DNA from 3 places in the Burkholderia gladioli genome. Region 3 is predicted to be linked to each of the others. Evidence: predicted binding sites of a transcription regulator. Region 3 holds the regulator's gene; each other region holds the start of a gene.
The links. The regulator FliA, encoded in region 3, starts transcription of late flagellar genes. The targets are predictions, from matches to a motif close to CTAAAGTTTNNNNNNNNNNNGCCGNTA.
Positions count from the first base shown of each region.

Region 1: a site for FliA is predicted at 2,198-2,224, ahead of fliS (flagellar export chaperone FliS). Genes of this name have one in related genera too.
Region 2: a site for FliA is predicted at 3,076-3,102, ahead of flgM (flagellar biosynthesis anti-sigma factor FlgM). Genes of this name have one in related genera too.

Region 1 is NZ_CP009323.1:1,386,885-1,394,411, forward strand. Features, by position in the region: gene fliK (flagellar hook-length control protein FliK) at 1-1,275, opposite strand, end outside; gene BM43_RS23150 (flagellar protein FliT) at 1,348-1,680, opposite strand; gene fliS (flagellar export chaperone FliS) at 1,677-2,114, opposite strand; gene fliE (flagellar hook-basal body complex protein FliE) at 2,259-2,597, opposite strand; gene fliF (flagellar basal-body MS-ring/collar protein FliF) at 2,887-4,686, shown strand; gene fliG (flagellar motor switch protein FliG) at 4,676-5,671, shown strand; gene fliH (flagellar assembly protein FliH) at 5,664-6,347, shown strand; gene fliI (flagellar protein export ATPase FliI) at 6,352-7,527, shown strand, end outside.
Region 2 is NZ_CP009323.1:1,351,109-1,358,635, reverse strand. Features, by position in the region: gene BM43_RS23015 (glutathione S-transferase family protein) at 1-332, shown strand, start outside; gene BM43_RS23010 (multifunctional CCA addition/repair protein) at 398-1,651, shown strand; gene BM43_RS23005 (GNAT family N-acetyltransferase) at 1,648-2,121, shown strand; gene BM43_RS23000 (flagella synthesis protein FlgN) at 2,212-2,652, opposite strand; gene flgM (flagellar biosynthesis anti-sigma factor FlgM) at 2,720-3,046, opposite strand; gene flgA (flagellar basal body P-ring formation chaperone FlgA) at 3,183-4,808, opposite strand; gene flgB (flagellar basal body rod protein FlgB) at 5,025-5,513, shown strand; gene flgC (flagellar basal body rod protein FlgC) at 5,611-6,036, shown strand; gene BM43_RS22975 (flagellar hook assembly protein FlgD) at 6,125-6,904, shown strand; gene flgE (flagellar hook protein FlgE) at 6,939-7,527, shown strand, end outside.
Region 3 is NZ_CP009323.1:1,744,081-1,751,607, reverse strand. Features, by position in the region: gene ahcY (adenosylhomocysteinase) at 108-1,526, opposite strand; S-adenosyl-L-homocysteine riboswitch at 1,625-1,693, opposite strand; gene BM43_RS24750 (RNA polymerase sigma factor FliA) at 1,837-2,601, opposite strand; gene BM43_RS24745 (nucleotide-binding protein) at 2,627-3,439, opposite strand; gene flhF (flagellar biosynthesis GTPase FlhF) at 3,432-5,204, opposite strand; gene flhA (flagellar biosynthesis protein FlhA) at 5,201-7,303, opposite strand; gene flhB (flagellar biosynthesis protein FlhB) at 7,300-7,527, opposite strand, start outside.

The DNA of each region.
Region 1 (7,527 bases), 360 kb from region 3:
GACGGCGCGGATCGTCAGGCCGCCGAGCTCCAGCCCCGAAGCCAGCAGGCGCTGGCGCAGGGCCTCGCCGTGGGCGCTGAGGCGCGCCGCGCCGGCATCGTTGGCGCGTAGCCGCGCCACCAGCTGAGTGCCGGTCAGCACCAGTTCCGCATCGACCGCGCCCAGCGTCGGCAGCGACAGCATCAGCCGCGTGCGCCAGGCCAGCGGCGCCTCGCCGGGCTGCGTGCCGCCCGCGTCGGGCTCGACGCTCCAGTCGAGCCGCGCGCCGGGCCAGGCCTCGCCGCTCCAGCGAAATTGCTGGGTCGCGAGCAGGTCGAGCTGCTGGCGCACCAGCGGCAGCGTGGCCGGGTTGACGGTGGCCATCGCCGCCGAGCCGTTGGCGCCATTGGCATCGCCGCCCAGGGCCGCGCCCGGCTGGCTGGTGGTGGCGGCCAGCAGGCGGCTCGCGCCCTCCTCGGCCGCCTGCGAGGCATAGGCGAGCGCGCCGCTCGCGCCGAACTGGCCTGCCGCCGGTGAGCGGGCAGACGGCGCATCCGGCGCGGCCCCGCCGCCGGCGCCCGCGGGCGTCGCGCCACCACCGTCGGCAGCCGCGCCGCGAGGCGCTGCACCGCCCGGCGATGCACCGCCCTCGCGTGCAGCCGCCTGGGTCAACTGGTTCTGGGGTTCGCGCGCGAGCTCGGCCATGCCGCGCTGGCCGGCCAGCCACTGCGCGAGATGGGATTCGTAGAACAGGCCGCTGTCGGCCACCGAGCGCGCCAGCGCGGCGGCCAGCGCGGCGATCGCCGCCTGGGCGATCGACGGCGTGAGCGGCGCGGCAGCCTGGGCGCCGTCGGCCGTGCCGGTGGCGCCGGCGGCATTCGCCGTCGCGGCGGCACCCGGCGCGGCGTTCGCGCCGGCGGCATTGGCGGCCGTCGCGGCACCGCCGCCTGCCTGGGCGGCAGCGCCGGCAGCCGGCGCGCCATCGCCCGCCAGCAGCTCGACCAGCGCGGGCGGCGCCTCCAGCAGGGGCAGCTTGCCGACCACCACCGGCGTGGCATCGCCGCCATGGCGCGAGATCGCGTCGAGCGTCAGCGCCACGCTCGACAGCGCGGTCTGCGCCGAGGGCGCGGGCGGGCTCGGCGCCGGCAGCGGCAGGTTGGTCGGCGGCGCGCCGCGCGCCGCCCCGGTCGGGATGCCGACCTGGGTGGCCGGCGCCCCGGCCGACACGCCGCCCTCGAGCAGGTTGTCGATGCGGCTGGCGAGCATGGCGGCGGTAACCGCGTCGATCCCGGTCATGGTGAGTCCCCGCGCGGCCCGAGCCGGCGTCCGTGTCTGTCTGCGTCTGGTGGTGTGACCGCCCCGCCGCGGCTAGCGCCGCGCCTGGTAGATGTCCTTGAGCATGCGCGTCGAGCGGCCCGCGTCGAACAGCGCGGACAGCCGCGCCACCTCGGGGCTGGCGAGATCGCGGATGGCGGCGTCGTCGGCCAGGATCCGGCGGATCAGCGCGTACTTGTGGCCGCGCTCGCTCGGGTCGAGCATCACCCCTTCCTCGGCCGCCTTGAGGCCGTCGACCAGCGTCTGGTATTCCGCCTGCAGCCCGTCGACCGCCAGCCAGTCGGCACCGCGCGCGGCAGCCAGCATTCGGCCGGACACTTCCGCGATCGCCTCGTAGCGGGCGAGATAAGCTGCCTCGCGACTCATCGTACGGCTTCCGGCTGCGCCTGCCCCGCCATCATGCGGGCCACTTCCGGGGCAATCCCGATCCAGGCTTCCTCGAGCGTGGCCAGCAGGCCGTCGACCTCGGCCAGCATGGCCTCGCTGGCGCTCACGTTGGCCTCCAGCAGCCGGCGCAGGATATAGGCATAGAGCGCGTTCAGGCGCTCGGCGATCTCGCCGCCCGCCTCGACGTTGAGCGAGGCCTGCAGGCCGCTCTCGACGATCTGCATGGCCTTGCCGATCGCCTCGCCGCGCGCCGCGACATTGCCGGTGTTCAGGTGCAGGCGGGCGTGGGCGATCGCCTTGCGGGCGCCCTCGTAGAGCATCGCGATCAGGCGATGCGGGGACGCGCCCATCACCCCTGTCTCGACGCCGACGCGCGCGTAGGCACTGGCTCCAGCGTGTCCTGGGGAAAACATGACGGCCCTCCTGTTGATGCGATCGTGACGTGTGGCGCGACGCCCGTCGAAACGGCATGCGTAACGCTGTGTAATACCGGCGTTATCGGTAATGACGGGGAAAGCTTTAGCGCGAAGTCGGCGCGAGGGGGTGCGCCGACGGGGTCAGACCGACATCTGCATGATGTCGTTGTACGCGCTGACGAGCTTGTTTCGGACCTGCAGACCGAACTGCAGGCCGATGTTGGCCTTCTGCGAATCGATCATCACGTCGTTGAGGGACACGTTCGGCGCGCCCAGCTCGAAGGCCTTGGCCTCGCCGGCCGCCTTCATCTGGGTGTCGCTGATCCGGTCCAGCGAGGCCTTCAGGGCCCCCGCGAAGCCGCTGGCGGTGGCGGCGCCGTTGCCGGCGGCCGTGGCCGCGGCGCTCGCGCCGCTCGCCTGGGCGGCCATCGCCTGCATCTGTTGCAGCGCCGAAGCGATTCCGTTGACGGGCGCGGTCATGGGGTCTCCACAAAAGATACGGATGGGAAACCGGCAAGGGGCCCCGGCGGGCCCAGCCCGATCCAGCCCCGAATCCGCGCCGAAGGCCGCCGCAAAAAGCGCGGCGCGACGACGCGATGCCGGATTGCGAGCAAGGATAGCAAGCGCGGCGGCGCCCAAAGCGGGCGAAGTACGGGGAAAACTCGGCTCTGTTCCCGAGATCGGAGCCGCCCGCGCGCCGGAATAATCGCATCGTGTCATTGTCCGTCCGCTCGGCCGAGCGGCAGCCCGCTGTGGAGAAACCCGAAGCATGGATTCGCAGGCCAACTCGCTGATCAATCCCGACGCGCGCAACGCCGTCGCCGGCACGCCGCCCAACGCGGCCATGGCCGCCGGTGCGCTGCCTGGCGCCGGCGCGGGCGCGGCCGGCGCGGATTTCGGGCTGGGCGGCTTCGCCGAGCGGCTGTCCGGCTTCCCGAACCTGTCGCGCATGCGCACCAACCCCAAGCTGCCGTTCGTGATCGTCACCGCGCTGGCGATCGCGGCGATCGTCGCGCTGGTGCTCTGGAGCCGCGCCCCCGACTACAAGGTGCTCTACAGCAACCTGTCGGATCGCGACGGCGGCGCCATCATTGCTGCCCTGCAGCAATCCAATATTCCCTACCAGTTCACCGATGCCGGCGGCGCGATCCTGGTGCCCGCCAGCCTGGTGCACGAGACGCGCCTGAAACTGGCCTCGATGGGGCTGCCCAAGGGCGGCTCGGTCGGCTTCGAGCTGATGGACAACCAGAAGTTCGGGATCAGCCAGTTCGCAGAACAGGTCAACTACCAGCGCGCGCTGGAAGGCGAGCTGGAGCGCACCATCGCCTCGATCAACGCGGTGCGCGCCGCGCGCGTGCACCTGGCGATCCCCAAGCCCTCGGTGTTCGTGCGCGAGCGCGAGGCGCCCAGCGCCTCGGTGTTCGTCGACCTGTACCCGGGCCGCGTGCTGGACGACGGCCAGGTGCTGGCGATCACGCGCATGGTCGCCTCGGGCGTGCCCGACATGCCGGCCAAGAACGTCACCATCGTCGACCAGGACGGCAACCTGCTGTCGCAGCAGCAATCGGCCGCCGGCCTCGACGCGAACCAGCTCAAGTACGTCCAGCAGGTCGAGCGCAACACCCAGAAGCGCATCGACGCGATCCTCGCGCCGATGTTCGGCGCCGGCAACACGCGCGCCCAGGTCAGCGCCGACGTCGATTTCTCGCGCGCCGAGCAGACCTCGGAAAGCTTTTCGCCCAACGGCACCCAGCAGCAGGCCGCGATCCGCAGCCAGCAGACCTCGAGCTCGACCGAGATGTCGCAAAGCGGCGCGGGCGGGGTGCCCGGCGCGCTGTCGAACACGCCGCCGCAGCCGGCCTCGGCGCCGATCACCGGCGCCAGCGGCGCGGCCGGCACGCCGCCCACGCCGATCAGCGACCGCAAGGATTCGACCACCAACTACGAGCTCAACAAGACGGTCAGCCACGTCGAACAGGCCACCGGCGGCATCAAGCGCCTGTCGGTGGCGGTGGTGGTCAACAACCTGCCGGTGGCCGACGCCAAGGGCCACGTGACGATGCAGCCGCTCAGCGCCGACAAGCTGAGGCAGGTCGAGCAACTGGTGAAGGACGCGATGGGCTTCGACGCCAAGCGCGGCGACTCGGTCAACGTGGTCAACAGCCAGTTCACCGAGCTGGCCGATCCGCTGGCCGACGTGCCCTGGTGGCGCACGCCGGACATGATCGCGATGGCCAAGGACATCGCCAAGTGGCTCGGCATCGGCGTGGCCGCCGCCGCGCTGTACTTCATGTTCGTGCGCCCGGCGATGCGCCGCGCGTTCCCGCCGCCCGAGCCGGCCGCGGCCAGCGCCGGCGCGCTGCCGGGCCCGGACGAGCCCGCGCTCGACGGCCTGCCGGCGCTCGAGTCGAGCCTCGGCGCGGAGGCGTCGCCCGAGGCCGCGCTGCTCTCGTTCGAGGCGGACAAGCAACGTTACGAACGCAACCTCGACTACGCGAAGATGATCGCCCGGCAGGATCCGAAGATCGTCGCGACCGTCGTGAAGAACTGGGTGACCGATGAGCGCTGAAGGCCTGATGAAAAGCGCGCTGCTGCTGATGTCGATCGGCGAGGAAGAGGCGGCGCAGGTGTTCAAGTTCCTGGGCCCGCGCGAGGTCCAGAAGATCGGCCTGACCATGGCCGCGCTGAAGAACGTCACGCGCGAGCAGCTCGACGACGTGCTCAAGGAATTCGTGCAGGAGGCCGAGAAGCATTCTGCGCTGTCGCTCGATTCCGGCGAGTACATCCGCTCGGTGCTGACCAAGGCGCTCGGCGAGGACCGCGCCGGCGCGATCATCGACCGCATCCTGCAGGGCAGCGACACCAGCGGCATCGAGGGCCTGAAGTGGATGGACTCGGGCGCGGTGGCCGAACTGATCAAGAACGAGCACCCGCAGATCATCGCCACCATCCTGGTGCACCTCGACCGCGACCAGGCCTCCGAGATCGCCTCCTGCTTCACCGAGCGGCTGCGCAACGACGTGCTGCTGCGCATCGCCACGCTCGACGGCATCCAGCCGGCCGCGCTGCGCGAGCTCGACGAGGTGCTGACCGGCCTGCTGTCGGGCAGCGACAACCTCAAGCGCAGCCCGATGGGCGGCATCCGCACCGCCGCCGAGATCTTGAACTTCATGACCAGCTCGCACGAGGAAGCCGTGCTCGCCAACGTCAAGGCCTACGATCCGGACCTGGCGCAGAAGATCATCGACGAGATGTTCGTGTTCGAGAACCTGCTGGACCTGGAGGACCGCGCGATCCAGCTGATCCTCAAGGAAGTCGAGTCGGAAACGCTGATCGTCGCGCTCAAGGGCGCGCCGCCGCCGCTGCGCCAGAAGTTCCTGGCCAACATGTCGCAACGCGCGGCCGAGCTGCTCGCCGAGGATCTCGACGCGCGCGGCCCGGTGCGCGTCTCCGAGGTCGAGCAGCAGCAGCGCAAGATCCTGCAGATCGTGCGCACCCTGGCCGAGAACGGCCAGGTGGTGATCGGCGGCAAGGCGGAAGACGCCTATGTCTGAGCGTGCTCGCGGCGCGGCCTCGATGACCGCCTACCAGCGGTGGGAGATGGCCTCGTTCGATCCGAAGCCGCCCGCGCCGCCCGTCGGGGACGACGGCGAGGCGGCGGCCGCCGCGCTGGCCGCCGAACTGCAGCGGGTGCGCGATGCCGCCCATGCCGAAGGCATGGCCAGCGGCCAGGCCGAGGGCCACGCGCTGGGCTACCGCGCCGGCCACGACAGCGGCTACGCCGAGGGGCTCGAGGCCGGGCGCGCCGAGATGCGCGTCGAGGCCGGGCACTTCGCGGCGCTGGCGCGCGGCTTCGACGAGGCGCTGCACGGCGCGCGCGACACGCTGGCCGACCAGCTCGCCCAGCTCGCGCTCGACATCGCCCAGCAGGTGGTGCGCCAGCACGTGCAGCTGGACCCCGGCACCGTGCTGGCCGCCGCGCGCGAGGCGCTGGCCGCCGAGCCGGCCCTCTCCGGCGCGCCGCAACTGGTGGTGAGCCCCGCCGACCTGCCGGTGGTGGAGGCCTACCTGCAGGAAGAACTCGACGCGCTGGGCTGGAGCGTGCGCACCGACCCGGCCATCGAGCGCGGCGGCTGCCGCGCCCAGGCCGCCTCGGGCGAGATCGACGCGACCCTGCCCACGCGCTGGGAGCGCGTGGCCGCCGCGCTCGGCCGTTCGAGCGAGTGGTGAAACCATGAGCCGCGCGCCCGACCTCCTGCTCGACGACGCGGCGCCCGCCGTGTCGAACCCGCATCTGGCGCACTGGCTGGAGCAGCTCGGCGCGCTGCGCGAACGCAGCGCCCGCGCGCTGCCGCTGCGCCCCTGCGGGCGCCTCACGCGCGCCGCCGGCCTGGTGCTGGAAGCCACCGGGCTGCGCCTGTCGGTGGGCGCCGAATGCACCATCGAACTGCCGCCCGGCAGCACCCTGCCGGTGGCCGAGGCCGAGGTGGTCGGCTTCGCCGGCGAACGCCTGTTCCTGATGCCGACCACCGAGGTGGCCGGGGTGCTGCCCGGCGCGCGCGTCTGGCCGCTGGAACGCGCGCCGATCGCCGATCCGCTGGCCGGCGCCAAGCGCCTGCCGGTCGGCTGGCAGATGCTGGGCCGCGTGGTGGACGCCTCGGGCCGCCCGCTCGACCGGCTCGGCCCGCTCGCCTCGGAACTCGACGCGCCGCTGTCGGCGCCGACCATCAACCCGCTGGAGCGCGAGCCGATCCATCACGTGCTCGATGTCGGCGTGCGCGCCATCAACGCGCTGCTGACGGTGGGGCGCGGCCAGCGCATGGGCCTGTTCGCCGGTTCGGGCGTGGGCAAGTCGGTGCTGCTCGGCACCATGGCGCGCTACACCAGCGCCGAGGTGATCGTGATCGGCCTGATCGGCGAGCGCGGCCGCGAAGTGAAGGAATTCATCGAGCAGATCCTCGGCGAGGACGGCCTGGCGCGCTCGGTGGTGGTGGCCGCGCCGGCCGACGTGTCGCCGCTGCTGCGCATGCAGGGCGCCGCCTACGCGACCTCGCTGGCCGAATACTTCCGCGACCAGGGCAAGCACGTGCTGCTGCTGATGGATTCGCTCACGCGCTACGCGATGGCGCAGCGCGAGATCGCGCTGGCGATCGGCGAACCGCCGGCCACCAAGGGTTATCCGCCCTCGGTGTTCGCCAAGCTGCCGGCACTGGTGGAGCGCACCGGCAACGGCCCGGAAGGCGGCGGCTCGATCACCGCCTTCTACACGGTGCTGACCGAGGGCGACGACCAGCAGGACCCGATCGCCGATTCGGCGCGCGCGATCCTGGACGGCCATATCGTGTTGTCGCGCCAGTTGGCCGAGGCCGGCCACTATCCCGCGATCGACATCGAGCAGTCGATCAGCCGC
Region 2 (7,527 bases), 390 kb from region 3:
TGCATGCCGGCTTCGTCGCGCTGCGCGCCGAGATGCCGCTCGATATCCGCGCCACCCTGCCGGGCCGCGAGGCCTCGCCGGCGGCGCTGGCCGACGTGGCGCGCATCGACGCGCTGTGGCGCGACTGCCTCGCTGCCTCGGGCGGGCCGTTCCTGTTCGGTGCCTTCGGCATCGCCGACGCGATGTACGCGCCGGTGGTGATGCGCTTCGTCACCTATGCGCCGCCGCTATCCGAGGTCGCGGCGGCTTATGTGGCGCGCATGCTCGCGGTGCCGGCGGTGGCGGCCTGGGCCGACGAGGCGCGTCACGAGACGCGCGTGTTCGATCACTGAGCGACGATGGACCAGGGAATGCGGCGGCGGCCCGGCGCCGCGCGCCGCGGCAAGGAGGTGAGGTCATGAAGATCTACGCAGTCGGCGGCGCGATTCGCGACGAACTGCTCGGCGTGCCGGTCCAGGATCGCGACTACGTGGTGGTCGGCGCGACGCCCGAGCAGTTGGCGGCCCAGGGCTATCGCCCGGTCGGCAAGGATTTCCCGGTGTTCCTGCATCCGCGCACCCACGAGGAATACGCGCTGGCGCGCACCGAGCGCAAGACCGCGGCCGGTTATCACGGCTTCCAGTTCTATTTCGCGCCCGACGTCACGCTCGAGGAGGACCTGGCGCGCCGCGACCTGAGCATCAACGCGATGGCGCGCGAGTTGAGCCCCGACGGCAGCCTGGTCGGCCCGGTGGTGGATCCGTTCGACGGCCGCGCCGACCTGGCCGCGAAGCGCTTTCGCCACGTCGGCCCGGCCTTCGTCGAGGATCCGGTGCGGATCCTGCGGATCGCGCGCTTCGCGGCCCGTTTCGCCGATTTCACGGTCGCGCCCGAGACGCTCGCGCTGATGCGCGAGATGGTGACGGCCGGCGAGGTCGACGCGCTGGTGCCCGAGCGGGTCTGGCAGGAGCTCTCGCGCGGGCTGATGGAGGCGAAACCCTCGCGGATGTTCGAGGTGCTGCGCGAATGCGGGGCGCTGGCGCGCATCCTGCCCGAGGTCGACGCGCTGTTCGGCGTGCCGCAGCGCGCCGACTACCACCCCGAGGTGGATACCGGCGTGCACGTGATGATGGTGGTCGACTACGCGGCGCGGCACGGCTACACGCTGCCGGTGCGCTTCGCCGCGCTGACCCACGATCTCGGCAAGGCCACCACGCCCGAGCACGTGCTGCCGCGCCATATCGGCCATGAAGGCCGCAGCGTCGATCTGCTCAAGCCCTTGAGCGAGCGCCTGCGCGTGCCGAACGAATGCCGCGACCTGGCCCTGCTGGTGGCGCGCGAGCACGGCAACCTGCACCAGGTGATGAAGATGGGCGCGGCCGCGCTGGTGCGCTTCCTGGAACGCGCCGACGCGCTGCGCAAGCCCGGCCGCTTCGCCGAGATGCTGCAGGCCTGCGAATCGGATGCGCGCGGGCGGCTCGGGCTGGAGGCGCAGCCCTATCCGCAGGCCGAGCGCCTGCGGCGCGCGCTGCTGGCCGCGCGCTCGGTGGATGCCGGCCAGGTGGCGGCCGGGCTGCGCGGCAATCCGGAAGGAATCCGCGAGGCGGTGCATCGGGCGCGGATCGCGGCGGTGGCGGCCGAGCTCTCGATCGACGCCGACGCGGGCGAATGAGCGGCGCGCCGGCGGTGGCGATCCGCGCGGCGCGGCCGGCCGATGCGCCGGCCGTCTCGGCGCTGCTGCGCCAGCTCGGTTACGAGGCCGGGCCGGCCCAGGTCCAGGGCCGGCTCGAGGCGCTGGCCGGCAGCGCGGCCGACACGGTGCTGGTGGCGGCGGTCGGCAGCGAGATCGCCGGCTGCATCAGCCTGCACGCCCTGCCGCTGTTTCATGCCGAGGGGCGACTGGGCCGCATCACGAGCCTGGTGGTCGACCAGGGCCGGCGCTCGCGCGGCATCGGTGGCGCGCTGATGGCCGCCGCCGCGGCCTGGTTCGAGGCCGCCGGCTGCGTGAAGACCGAGGTGACGAGCGGCGACCACCGCGCCGATGCGCATCGCTTTTATGCGCGCCATGGTTACGCGCGGGATGGGCAGCGGCTGTCGCGGCGCGGCCCATTCGACCTGGTCGCGACTGAGCCGCGCGCCTGACCGGCGCACTTCATCGAGATTCAAGCGGGGAAAAAACGAAACCGTCACCCGCGGCCGATGCCGCGCGTGACGGTTCTGGGGGAAGCGATCTCAGCGCGCCGCGCCCGACACGCGCCCGTCCGGGCCGTACAGGCCGGCGCGCGCCGGCTGGGCGCGCAGCACCTGCAGGGTGCGCTCGTTGTAGTCCATGCGGATGCGGATCAGCATGCCGTTGTTGAGGTTGGCGTGGCGCACGCGCTCGGTGGCCTCGCGCAGCAGCTTCCAGCGGCTCGCGACGCTCGGGTCGCGCTCCGAGGCGGCGTCGATGCCGACGCGGCCGGCCGGGTAGCCGAGCGCGGCGAGCTGCACGTCGCGCTGCTTCTCGAGCGTGGCCAGGCGCTCGACCAGCTGGGTCTTGCGCTCGATGATGTCGGGCAGCGTATCGGCCGGCGAGGCCGCCGTCAGCGCCTGTTGCTCGTAGGCGAGCAGGGAGGCGAAGGCTTCCACCGTCGCGTGCTCGTCGTTGATCGTCGCCAGCAGTGCTTCTTTCATTGCGTCTCGCTCAAAACGCCGGCGCGCGGACCATCCGCGTGCCGATTGCGGTCGCCCCCCGCCGCCCTCAGCCGAGCTTGACCGGCGTCTGCACCAGCTCGCGAGCCGTCTGCAGGATGCCGTCCGCGATCTTGCCGGTGTCGATCGAGAGCGAGCCGTTGCGGATCGCATCGCGGATCGACGCCACCTTCGCGGTGTCGATATCGGCCGAGCCCGACGAGGCCAGCGATTGCAGGTTCGTCGACACGGAGGACAGGTTCACGTTCGCATCGCCGCCGGTGGCGGGCGCGGCGTCGGCCACCGGCGCCGCGGGGGCGGCGGCCTGGCTGCGCGACGAAGCGGCGTCGGAGGACGCCGGGCGGACGTTCGTGGCGGGGGTGGAATCGATTTTCACGATGGGCTTCCTGAACGATTTGAGCGAGATAACGGCAGGACGGAGCCGAACTTTAGCGCTCGATCTTCAGTAAATGCTTTCAGAAACAAAAGTTTGCACTCTTTTGCAGTCTTACTGGCCGCGCTGGCGGCGCCCATCATAACGGAATCTCGACCGTTCCCGAATCCTTCACCACCGCCGTGACGATCTGGCCCGCCGCGAGGCGCACCCGCACCTGCTGGCCCGGCCCCGCGTTGTTCATCACGCTGCCTTCCGACGAAATCGTGAAACCCTTGCCGGCCGCCACCACGCGCACGGTCTGGCCGATCGTCACCGACGAGGCGCTGCGCAGCATGTCCTGGCGCAGCGGCAGGCCGGCCGCCACGCGCACCAGCGAGGTGCCGCCGACTGCCTGGCCGGGGTCGGTGATGATCGCCAGCGGCAGCTGGGTCAGGTCGCCGTCGTGGGCGACCAGGTCGGCGGCCGTCAGCACCTCGCCGGGCGACAGCGCGCGAGCCGCCACGTAATAGGTGCCCTGCACCGAGATCTTCGACTGCAGGTAGAGCGTCCAGGGTTTCGCGCCGGCGCAGCGCACGCCCACCGTGGTGCGGCCCCAGAGCCGCGCGCCGGTTGGCAGGAAGGGCTCGAGCCCGGTGCAGGCGGCCAGCCCGCGCGGGAAGGCCGGCGCCACCGTGACGATCGCCTTGCCCGGCAGGCCGGCGGTCTGCTGGCGCAGGAAGGCCAGCGCGGCCTGGCGGATCGCTTCCGGATCCTGCTGGCCCTCGGGTACCGGCGGCGCGGCCTGGGCCTGGGCGGGCGCGGCGCCGGTTGCGGCGGCAGCGGTGTCGCCGGCGGGCGGCAGGGCGGCGCGCGTCGAGACGCGCAGGATGCCGGCTACCGGCTGGCGCAGGGTGGCCACCGCGGCCGGCCCGGCCGGATGCGGCGGCGCCACGTCCTGGGCGACCACCGGCGCGACCTGCTGGGCGCGCGCGGCGGGCGACGGGGCGAAGGCGGCGCGCAGCGAGGCGCCGGCCTGGGCGGGCACGGCAGCCGCGCCGCCGGGCGCGCGATAGACGGCGGATCGATAAGCGGCAGGCGCCGCGGCGGCCGGGCCGGCCGGCGCCGCCTGCGCGGCGCGGCGGGCGGCGGCGATGCCGGCCGCGTAACCGGCGGCGTAGTCGGCGGCATAGGTCGCCGCGTCCTGGGACGGTTGCGCGGCGCCGGGACGAGCGGGGCTGTTGGCGGGCTGGGCGCCGGGGTTCGCGCGACGGCTCGGATACAGCGGCGGCTCGGGCCGGTTCGCGTCGGGATCGGCCGAGGCGGCCGCGCGCATCGCGGCCTCGCCGCCCGACAGGACCTCGACGGCCCGCGTGCCGACCATGCCGCCCGGATTCGGATTCTGGTTCGCGCCGGCCGCCATGGCGGGCCGCGGCGCGGTGCCGGGCGCGCTGCCGGTCAGCACGATGTCGTTGGCCGAGGTGGCGCCGTTCGCGACGGCGCTGCCGCCGCCGTAGGCGCCGCGCAGCTCGGCGGCGCTGTAGCTGTTGAGACTGGTCGAGCCACGCGGGGCGGGGGTGTTGACGCCATGCGCGTTCGCGTTGGCGAGCGCCGTCTCGGCCGATTCGCCGCGCCCGGGGATCACGATCATGCCGTCGGCGCCGGCGCTCTGCGCCAGTGCCGCGGCCGGCAGCAGCGCGGCCAGGGCCAGCGCCAGCAGCGCGCGGCGGCCGAGCGCACGCGCCGCCTTGCCGGATCCGCTCACCGGGCCTGCGTCCGTCGCCATCGCCGCCTCCTCGAAAAACCGTTGGTACGGCATCGCATTCTAGGGAGGCGCCACCCCGGACAAACGATGAATAGAGGGGGGCTTTGCCGGTTATTCGTCCGATTGCCGCTTGCCTTGCGCGCCTACGATGGCTGTCATCGAAAAGCGTCCCTGCGCCCGCCGCCTTCCTCGCGCGGGTCCGGGGCGCGGCACCGCTTTGAGCTGGAGGACCGCACGATGCTGGACAAACTCGACGCCGAATTCGCATTCGGCCGCCAGGCGCTCGACGTTCGCGCGTACCGGCAGGAACTGCTGTCGTCGAACATCGCCAATGCCGACACGCCGGGCTACCAGGCCCGCGACGTCGACTTCGGCGCGACGCTCGGCCGTGCCCTCAAGCAGCAGGCCGGCCAGGCCACCACCGACAACGCCACCCGCCTGCCGCTGGCGCAGCCGGCCGGCGTGACCAGCGGCATGACCCTGGTGTCGACCGCGCCCGGCCACATGAGCGGCGACACGCGCCTGGCGGCCACCGGCGGGCCGGTCGAGGACTATGGCCGCGCCGCCTACCGGATCCCGAGCCAGCCCTCGCTGGACGGCAACACGGTCGACCTCGATGCCGAGCGCGTGCAGTTCGCCGACAACACGGTCCACTTCGAGACCGGCATGACGCTGGTGAGCGGCCAGATCAAGGCGATGCTGGCCGCGATCCAGTCGGGCAGCTGAGCCGGCCGCCCGAGCCGAGCCCGATGTCATCGTCCCGTCATCCGCCGCGCCGCTGCGCCGAGCACGACGCAAACCCAGCCGTACCCGAGGAGCCCACATGCCTTCGCTGATGAACATCTTCGACGTCGCCGGATCGGCGATGTCCGCCGAATCCCAGCGCCTGAACGTCACGGCGTCGAACCTGGCCAACGCGGACAGCGTGACGGGCCCGGACGGCAAGCCCTACCGCGCCAAGCAGGTGGTGTTCGAGACCCAGCCGATCGGCAACGCGCGCACCCGCTCGGGGCAGGGCGTGGGCGGGGTGCAGGTCAAGCAGGTGATCGACGATCCCTCGCCGATGAAGACCAACTACGACCCGTCTAACCCGGCGGCCGACGCGAACGGCTACGTGACCATGCCGAACGTCGATCCGGTGCAGGAGATGGTCAACATGATCTCGGCCTCGCGCTCGTACCAGGCCAACGTCGAGACCCTGAACACCGCCAAACAGCTGATGCTCAAGACGCTGACGATCGGCTCCTGAAGCCGGGCGCCGCCCTCGACACCGACCGCAAGACTTCCCAACCCGAACCAGCGTATCCGCGAGCGACCTCGCGAAAGGCAACCCGGAGATGAGCTCCTCCAGCACGATCGGCGGCAACGGCACCACGGTGAACAACACGCCGACCGACACCATGAACGCCAACAGCAGCAACACGTCGGCGGCGGACCTGCAGCAGACCTTCCTGACCCTGCTCGTCACGCAGTTGCAGAACCAGGATCCGACCAGCCCGGTCGACAGCTCGCAGATGACCTCGCAGCTCGCGCAGATCAACACCGTGAGCGGCATCGCCCAGCTCAACTCGTCGCTGACCTCGCTGTCCTCGCAGATCACGGCGGGCCAGCAGACCCAGGCGGCGATGCTGGTCGGCTCGAACGTGCTGGCCCCGGGCAATACGCTGAGCCTTTCCGGCGGCGCGACCACCGCGTTCGGCGTGCAGCTCAGCACGGCCGCCTCGAACCTGACCATCACCGTCACCAACTCGGCCGGCCAGGTGGTCAACACCATCAACGAGGGCGCGCAGCAGGCCGGCACGGTGCCGTTCACCTGGACGCCGACCGACAGCACCGGCGCCAAGCTGCCGGATGGCAACTACACCATCAAGGCGACCTACACCGATTCCAGCGGCAACACCGCCAGCGCCACCACCATGACGGTCGCGCAGGTGCAGGGCGTGATCCGCCAGGCCGACGGCACGCCGGGCCTGGCGCTGTCCAACGGCACCACGGTCGGCCTGTCGGCGATCGGCGCGATCTTCCCGTCGGCCTCGGCCTCGAACGGCTCGGGCTCCGGTTCGGGTTCCGGCTCGGGCTCGGATTCGTCGAACAACAACTCGAATTCCTCTTCCTGACTATTGACCCGGCCACGCGCCGACGGAGACCAACATGGGTTACCAACAGGGCTTGAGCGGTTTGCAGGGCGCGTCGAACGACCTCGACGTGATCGGCAACAACATCGCGAACGCGAACACCACCGGCTTCAAGGCCGCCACCGCGCAGTTCACGGACATGTACGCGAACTCGGTGTCGTCCGCGGTCGCCAACGGCATCGGCATCGGCACCCAGCTCGCGGCGGTCGCGCAGGTGTTCCAGCAGGGCGGTTTCACCACCACCCAGAACCCGCTGAACATGGCGATCAACGGCAACGGCTTCTTCCAGGTGACCAACAACGGCGTGACCACCTACACGCGTGACGGTACCTTCAACGCCGACAAGAACGGCAACATCGTCAACGCGGCCGGCGCGCAGCTGATGGGCTATGCCGTGAACGCCAACGGCGTGATCAACACCGGCGCGCTGGTGCCGCTCACCGCGCCGCAGGGCAACATCGCGCCGAAGGCGACCAGCTCGATCACCGGCCAGTTCAACCTGAGCACCTCGGACACGTCGCAGTCGAGCACCGCGGCCTTCAATCCGAACGACCCGACCACCTACACGCTGCACCAGTCGGTGCCGGCCTTCGATTCGCTGGGCA
Region 3 (7,527 bases):
CGGTCGGGCCGCGCATGCGGCCGGCGCGATGCGCGGCGCGCCGGCCCCGAAACCGCCAGGGGGCGCGGCGCGCTACGCCCGTGCCCGGCGCGAGGCCGGGCGCGGGATCAGTAACGGTAGTGGTTCGGCTTGAACGGACCGTCCTGCGACACGCCGATGTACGAGGCCTGCTCGGCCGACAGCACCGTCAGGTTGGCGCCGATGCGGGCCAGGTGCAGGCGCGCGACCTTCTCGTCGAGGTGCTTGGGCAGCACGTAGACCTTGTTCTCGTACTGCTCGCCGCGCACGAACAGTTCGATCTGCGCGAGCGTCTGGTTGGCGAACGAGTTCGACATCACGAAGGACGGGTGGCCCGTCGCGCAGCCGAGGTTGACCAGGCGGCCTTCGGCCAGCAGGATCACGCGCTTGCCGTCCGGGAAGATGATGTGGTCGACTTGCGGCTTGATGTTTTCCCACTGGTACTGGCGTGTCGACGCGATGTCGATTTCCGAGTCGAAGTGGCCGATGTTGCAGACGATCGCGTTGTGGCGCATCGCCTTCATGTGGTCGTGGTTGATCACGTGGAAGTTGCCGGTGGCCGTGACGAAGATGTCGGCCTTGTCGGCCGCGTATTCCATCGTCACCACGCGGTAGCCTTCCATCGCCGCCTGCAGCGCGCAGATCGGATCGATTTCGGTGACCCACACGGTCGCGCCCAGGCCGCGCAGCGACTGCGCGCAGCCCTTGCCCACGTCGCCGTAGCCGGCCACCACCGCGATCTTGCCGGCGATCATCACGTCGGTGGCGCGCTTGATGCCGTCCACCAGCGATTCACGGCAGCCGTACAGGTTGTCGAACTTCGACTTGGTGACCGAGTCGTTGACGTTGAAGGCCGGGAACGGCAGGCGGCCGTCCTTTTCCATCTGGTACAGGCGATGCACACCGGTGGTGGTTTCCTCCGTCACGCCCTTGATGTGCGACAGGCGCTTCGAGTACCACTGCGGATCGATGTCCAGGTGAGCGGCGATCGACTTGTAGAGCGCCACTTCTTCCTCGTTGGTCGGCTTGCCGATCACCGAGCGGTCCTTCTCGGCCTTCGAGCCGAGGATCAGCAGCAGGGTCGCGTCGCCGCCGTCGTCGAGGATCATGTTGGCGAACTCGCCGTTCGGCCATTCGAAGATGCGGTGCGAGTATTCCCAGTATTCGTCGAGCGTCTCGCCCTTGTAGGCGAACACCGGCGTGCCGGCTTCGACGATCGCGGCGGCCGCGTGGTCCTGGGTCGAGAAGATGTTGCACGAGGCCCAGCGCACGTCGGCGCCGAGCGCCTTGAGCGTCTCGATCAGCACGCCCGTCTGGATCGTCATGTGCAGCGAGCCGGCGATGCGCGCGCCCTTGAGCGGCTGCGCTGCCTTGTATTCGTCGCGGATCTGCATCAGGCCGGGCATTTCGGTCTCGGCGATGGTCAGTTCCTTGCGGCCCCAGGCAGCCAGTGCCAGGTCGGCGACGAGGTAGTCCTGCGAGGCTTTCGAGTCGATAACGGCGTTCATCACGCCCTCCTTTCTTGGTCAAAGATTGGTGACGTGAGCGCCGTTCAGAGTGCGGCGGCCCGGGCGGCGCGGCGAGTCGGCAGACCCGGCGCCGGCGGGGCGAATGCCGCGCGGTGAAGATTTCCAAGCCTGGCAGGCCGATGCCTGTCGCAACGCTCCTTGGAAACGAACGGCGATTGTAGCAAAGTGCCGCGAAGAATTCCCGCACGCGCGCCACGGAAATGCGTATCTATTTGAAATCGCCTCGATCGGTCCCGAAATGCCGGGACGGGGACAGGACGCGCCGCGCGCGCGCGCGCGGCGGCCGTCCTCAGTGCTCGGCGCCGACCCAGGCCTGCTCGCGCAGGCGCGCGCGCAGCCGCGCCACCGCCTGGCTGTGCAGCTGGCACACGCGCGATTCGCTGACCTCCAGCACCGCGCCGATCTCGCGCAGGTTCAGGCCCCGCTCGTAATAGAGCGACATCAGCAGCTTCTCGCGCTCGGGCAGCCGCTCGATGGCCTCCACCAGCGCGGCGCGCAGGTGGTCGTCGAGCAGCGCGGAAAGCGGGTCGGAATGATCGACGCGATAACGGTCGAGGAAGGGCTCGTCGTCGGCGGAACGATCGAAATCCTCGTAGTAGATCAGCTGGCTGCCGTGCAGGTCCTGCAGCATCGCCTGGTAATCGGGCAGCGGCATGTCCAGGTGCGAGGCGATCTCGCTCTCGTTGGCTGAACGGCCGAGCTGCTGCTCGACGCGATGCACGGCCTGCTCCACCTCGCGCGAGGTCTTGCGCAGGCTGCGCGGCAGCCAGTCGTTGCTGCGCAGCTCGTCGAGCATCGCGCCGCGGATGCGCTGCGTGGCATAGGTCTCGAACTGCGCGCCCTGGTCTTCCTTGTAGCGGCTCGCGGCATCGAGCAGGCCGATCATGCCGGCCTGGATCAGGTCGTCGAGGTCGACGCTGGCCGGCATCTTCGCCACCAGCTGCAGCCCGAGGCGACGCACCAGCGGCGCGTACTTGGCGAGCACCTCGGCTTGCCCCATCCCCGCTTCGGCCATCGTCGCGGACGTGGACAGTTTTCCTTGAGCGTTGTACATCGGCTCCCTCCAGAGTGCCCGTGGGTCAGGCGGCGTGCGCCGCGCCCCGTTCGATCGCCGGATGTCCGGCATAGGCCCGAGCGGCCGCGCGCGCCGGGCGCATCGGCCAGTACAGCAGGTCCTGCGCGATCTGCCGGTAGTCGCGCGCGGCGGCCGCCGAGGGGAAGGCGTCGACCACCGTGTGCACCAGCTCGCGGGCGCGCGCCACCAGCGGATCGGCGCTCACGTAGCCGCCCTCGTCGAGCGCCACCGCGAGATAGCGGCTCGCCACCCCGGCCAGGTTCTCGTAGGCCGCGCGCGCGTCGGCCGCGCTCTGCACGTGGTTGACCAGCACCCGGAACTGCGCGAGCGCATGCGCGTAGTGCAACCGCTTCATGCAGGCATAGGCCTCGGTGATGGCCGGGCCCGCCACGCGGGTCACCACCAGCACGTCGTTGGCGGCGCGCGCGAGCGCGGAGAACGCGCCCTCGGCGTCGCGCTGCGCATCGACCAGCACGATGTCGGCCGCGCCGTCCAGGTAGGCGGCGAGGCGGGCATCGTCATAGCCGTCGCGCGCCAGCTCGGCGGCCACGCAGATCGAGAAGCCGGCCGCGTGGCGCACCGTGCTGCCGGTGCGCACCCAGGAGCCGGCCAGCGTGGCGGCGGCCGAATCCACGTCGGAGCGCTCGTCGACCACCAGCACGTCCTTGCCCAGCGCGGCCAGCGCCGCCGCCAGGTTGACCACCGTGGTGGTGCAGCCGACCCCGGCCGGGCCGCCCGTCACCGCGACGATGCGGGTCGCGCGGCCGGCCAGCAGGCGCCGCAGCCCTTCGGCTTGATCGGTGGTGTGCTTATCCAAAGTAGACCTCGTGATGTCCGGCGCCCGGGCGGCCGGCAAGGGCCGACAGCATGCCGGGCAGTTCGTCGTCGTGCGGCACGAAGGGCGAGCCGTCGCGCGGCACGCAGAAGGCGCTCTTGAGCAGGAACTTGCGGGTCGCCACGTAGAGGTTCTCCGGCACCTTCTGCCCGGTCGACACGTAGTGCACCGGCAGTTGGTAGCGGATCACCGTGTCGAGCACGCCGCCGAGGTTGGTGGCCTCGTCGAGCTTGGTCAGGATGCAGCCGGCCAGGTCGGGCTGGCCCGCGCCGCGATAGGCCTGCACCACCTCGTTGAGGGTGTCGCCGTGGCTGGTGGCGTTGAGCAGCAGCAGGCGCTGCACCGGCGTGTCGGCGCCCTGCAGCATGGCGATCTGGTCGGACACGGTGCGGTCGCGCTGGCTCATGCCGATCGTGTCGATCAGCACGATGTGCTTGTTGCGCAGCTCGGAGAGCGCGAGCTGCAGGTCGCCGCCGTCCTTCACCGCGTGCACCGGCACGCCGAGGATGCGGCCGAAGATGCGCAGCTGCTCGTGGCCGCCGATCCGGTAGCTGTCGGTGGTCAGCAGCGCCACCTTGCTGGCGCCGAAGCGCATCACGCAGCGCGCCGCGAGCTTGGCGGTGGTGGTGGTCTTGCCGACGCCGGTGGGGCCCATCAGCGCAAACACGCCGCCGCGCTCCATCAGCGCATCCTCGCTGTCGAGCACCGGCAGGTTGCCGGCCAGCACCGATTCGGCCCAGTCGCAGGCGCCGTCGAAGCTGCCCTCGGCCAGCTCGGCCGGCAGGTTGTCGACCACGGTGCGCACCAGCTGGGCCGAGAAGCCGGCCGAGAACAGGCGCTTGGTCAGCGCGCCGTGCAGCGGGCTGCGGCGCTGGCGATCGCCCCATACCAGGCCGGCGAACTGCTCCTCCATCATGCCGCGCATCGCGCTGAGCTCGTTCATCACGGTCTCGTTGACGATGCGCTCGATGCGCGCGTTGATCTCGTCGGCGATCGTGGCGCTGGCGGGATTCGAGAGATTCGCGGCGCGCGCGGCCGGCTTGGCGGCGGCCGGAGCAACCGGCTCCGCCGCGCGGACCTGCGCGGCGCGGGCGCCGTGAACCGGGCGCGCGGCGCTCGCCTCGGCGCTGCCGCCGGCTTCGGCCGGCAGGCGCGCGGCGACGCTGCGCACGATGTCGCGCGCCCATTCGGGCGTCACGCCTTCGTCGCGCGCGGCGGCCGCTTCACGGCTGTCGCGGGCCTCGCGCGGATCGACGGCGGCCTCGGCGCGCGCGGCCGGCGCGACGATCTCGTCGTGGCGGCGCGTCAGGCGCCGGGCATGCTCGACCAGCCAGGGCGCGGGCGTCGAGGTCGGCGGCACGGCCTCGGCGGCCGGCGCGGCGCCCGCCTCGAGCGCTTCGTCATGCGCGTCCCTCGCATTCTCGTCGGCCTCGGCGCTGGCGCCGAACACCGAGGAAAACACGTCGCCGGAAGCATAGGGATTGGGCGGCACCGCCAGGCGCGGCGCGGCTTCGGCCGGCGCGGGGCGGGTCGCGGGCGGCAGCGCGCGTGCCTGCGCGGCCAGCGACGCGGCGGCAGGCACCTTCGGCGCGAGCGCGGCCAGCTCGGCGTCGGCCAGCGCGACGATCTCGACCGAGCCGTCCTCGATCGTGCGGTTCGACAGCACCACGGCATCGCCGCCAAGCGCCTCGCGCACCAGACGCAGCGCGTCGCGGCTGGTCGGGCCGGTGAATTTGCGGATGTTCAAGCGTTACCCCCGATGACGTTCGTGACTTTGATCGTGCGTGTTTCCGGCACTTCGGCGTAGGACAGCACTTTCAGTTGCGGCAGGCTGCGGCGCAGGAAGCGCGCGAGCATCGCCCGCAGCGCGTGCTGCACCAGCAGCACCGGCGGCAGGCCCATGTTCTGCTGCCGGAGCATCGCGTCCTGCGTGCCCATCAGCAGCGTCTGCGCGAGCCCCGGCTCGAGGCCGGGATTCGCGCCGGTGGCGAGCGCCTGCGACAGCACCCGCTCAAGATTCGCGTCGAGCCCCATCACCTGCATCTCGCCCGAGCCCGGGTACCACTGCTGGGTGATCGCGCGGCCCAGCGCCAGGCGCACCGCGGCGGTCAAGTCGTAGGGATCGGTGATGCGGCCGGCCTGCTCGGACACCGCCTCGATGATGGTGCGCATGTCGCGGATCGGCACGCCTTCCTCGAGCAGGTTCTGCAGCACGCGCTGCAGGGTGGTCAGCGAGACCGTCTTGGGCACCAGGTCCTCGACCAGCGAGGGCGCGTCGCGTCCGGTGCGCTCCAGCAGCGCCTGCACTTCCTGGCGGCCGAGCAGCTCGGCGGCGTGCTGCACCACCAGGTGGTTGAGGTGGGTGGCCACCACGGTGCTGGCGTCCACCACCGTGTAGCCGTAAACCTGCGCCGTCTCGCGCTGCGACACGTCGATCCACACCGCCGGCAGGCCGAAGGCCGGGTCGCGCGTCTGCGCGCCGGGCAGCGCGGCCGTCACCTGGCCGGGGTTGATCGCCAGCCACTGGCCCGGGAAGGCCTCGCCGGTGCCGACCTCGACGCCCTTCAGGGCGATCCGGTAGCCGTTGGGGCGCAGCTCGAGGTTGTCGCGGATATGGATCACCGGCGGCAGGAAGCCGATTTCCTGCGCGAACTTCTTGCGGATGCCCTTGATGCGCTTGAGCAGCTCACCGTCGCCGCTGTTGTCGACCAGCGGGATCAGCCGGTAGCCGACCTCCAGGCCCAGCGTGTCGATCAGCGTGACGTCCTCCCAGGTCGCCTCGTGGCTGTCGGCCGGCAGCGCCGCGGGCGGGGCGATCTCGGTGAGGTCGCCGGCCGCGTGCCGGGCCGCCTCGCGGCGGCGCATCACGCGCGCCATCCAGATCGAGCCGCCGCCGAGCAGCAGGAACGCGAAGTGGGGCATGTTGGGGATCAGGCCCATCATCACGATGATGGTGCCGGTGATGGTCAGCACGCGCGGGTTGGTGAACAACTGCCCGGTGATCTGGGTGCCGATGTCCTCGTCGGTGGCCACCCGCGAGACGATCACGCCGGCCGCCGTCGAGATCACCAGCGAGGGGATCTGCGCGACCAGGCCGTCGCCGATGGTCAACAGCGTGTAGTTCTTGCCGGCCGCGGCGAAGCTCATGTCGTGCTGGACGATGCCGACGATCAGCCCGCCGATCACGTTGATCGCCATGATGATCAGGCCGGCGATCGCGTCGCCGCGCACGAACTTCGAGGCGCCGTCCATCGAGCCGTAGAACTCGGCTTCCTGGGCCACCGCCACGCGCCGCTTGCGGGCCTGCTCCTCGTTGATCAGGCCGGCGTTGAGGTCGGCGTCGATCGCCATCTGCTTGCCCGGCATCGCGTCGAGCGTGAAGCGCGCCGACACCTCGGCGATCCGCCCCGCGCCCTTGGTGATCACCGTGAAGTTGATGATCATCAGGATCACGAACACCACGATGCCGACCGCGAAGTTGCCGCCCACCAGGAAGTGGCCGAAGGCCTCGATCACCTGGCCGGCCGCGTCGGGGCCGGTATGGCCCTCGAGCAGCACCACCCGCGTGGAGGCCACGTTCAGCGACAGCCGCAGCAGGGTGGAGAACAGCAGCACGCTGGGGAAGGCCGCGAAATCGAGCGGCTTCATGGTGTACATGCTGACCAGCAGCACCATCACCGACAGCGCGATATTGAAGGTGAACAGCAGATCCAGCAGCAGCGGCGGCAGCGGCAGGATCATCATGCCGAGGATCATGCAGATCAGGATCGGGCCGGCCAGCGCGCGCAGGTTGGCCACGTCCAGCCGGCCGACGCGCTTGCCGAGCGCTCCGGTGGGCGTGCTCATGCGGCACCTCCGTCACGGCGCGCGGCGCCCTCGCCCAGTACCTCGGTCGCTTCCTCGGCCTCGTCCTGTTCCGAGACGCTCGCGCCCTTGTCCAGCTCGGCCGGCACGTCCAGGTCGGTCGGCTCGGCCGGGAACGCGCCGCCCTCGCTGCGGAAGCGCTTCAACTGATAGACCCAGGCCAGCACCTCGGCCACCGCCGAATACAGCGGACCCGGGATCTCGCG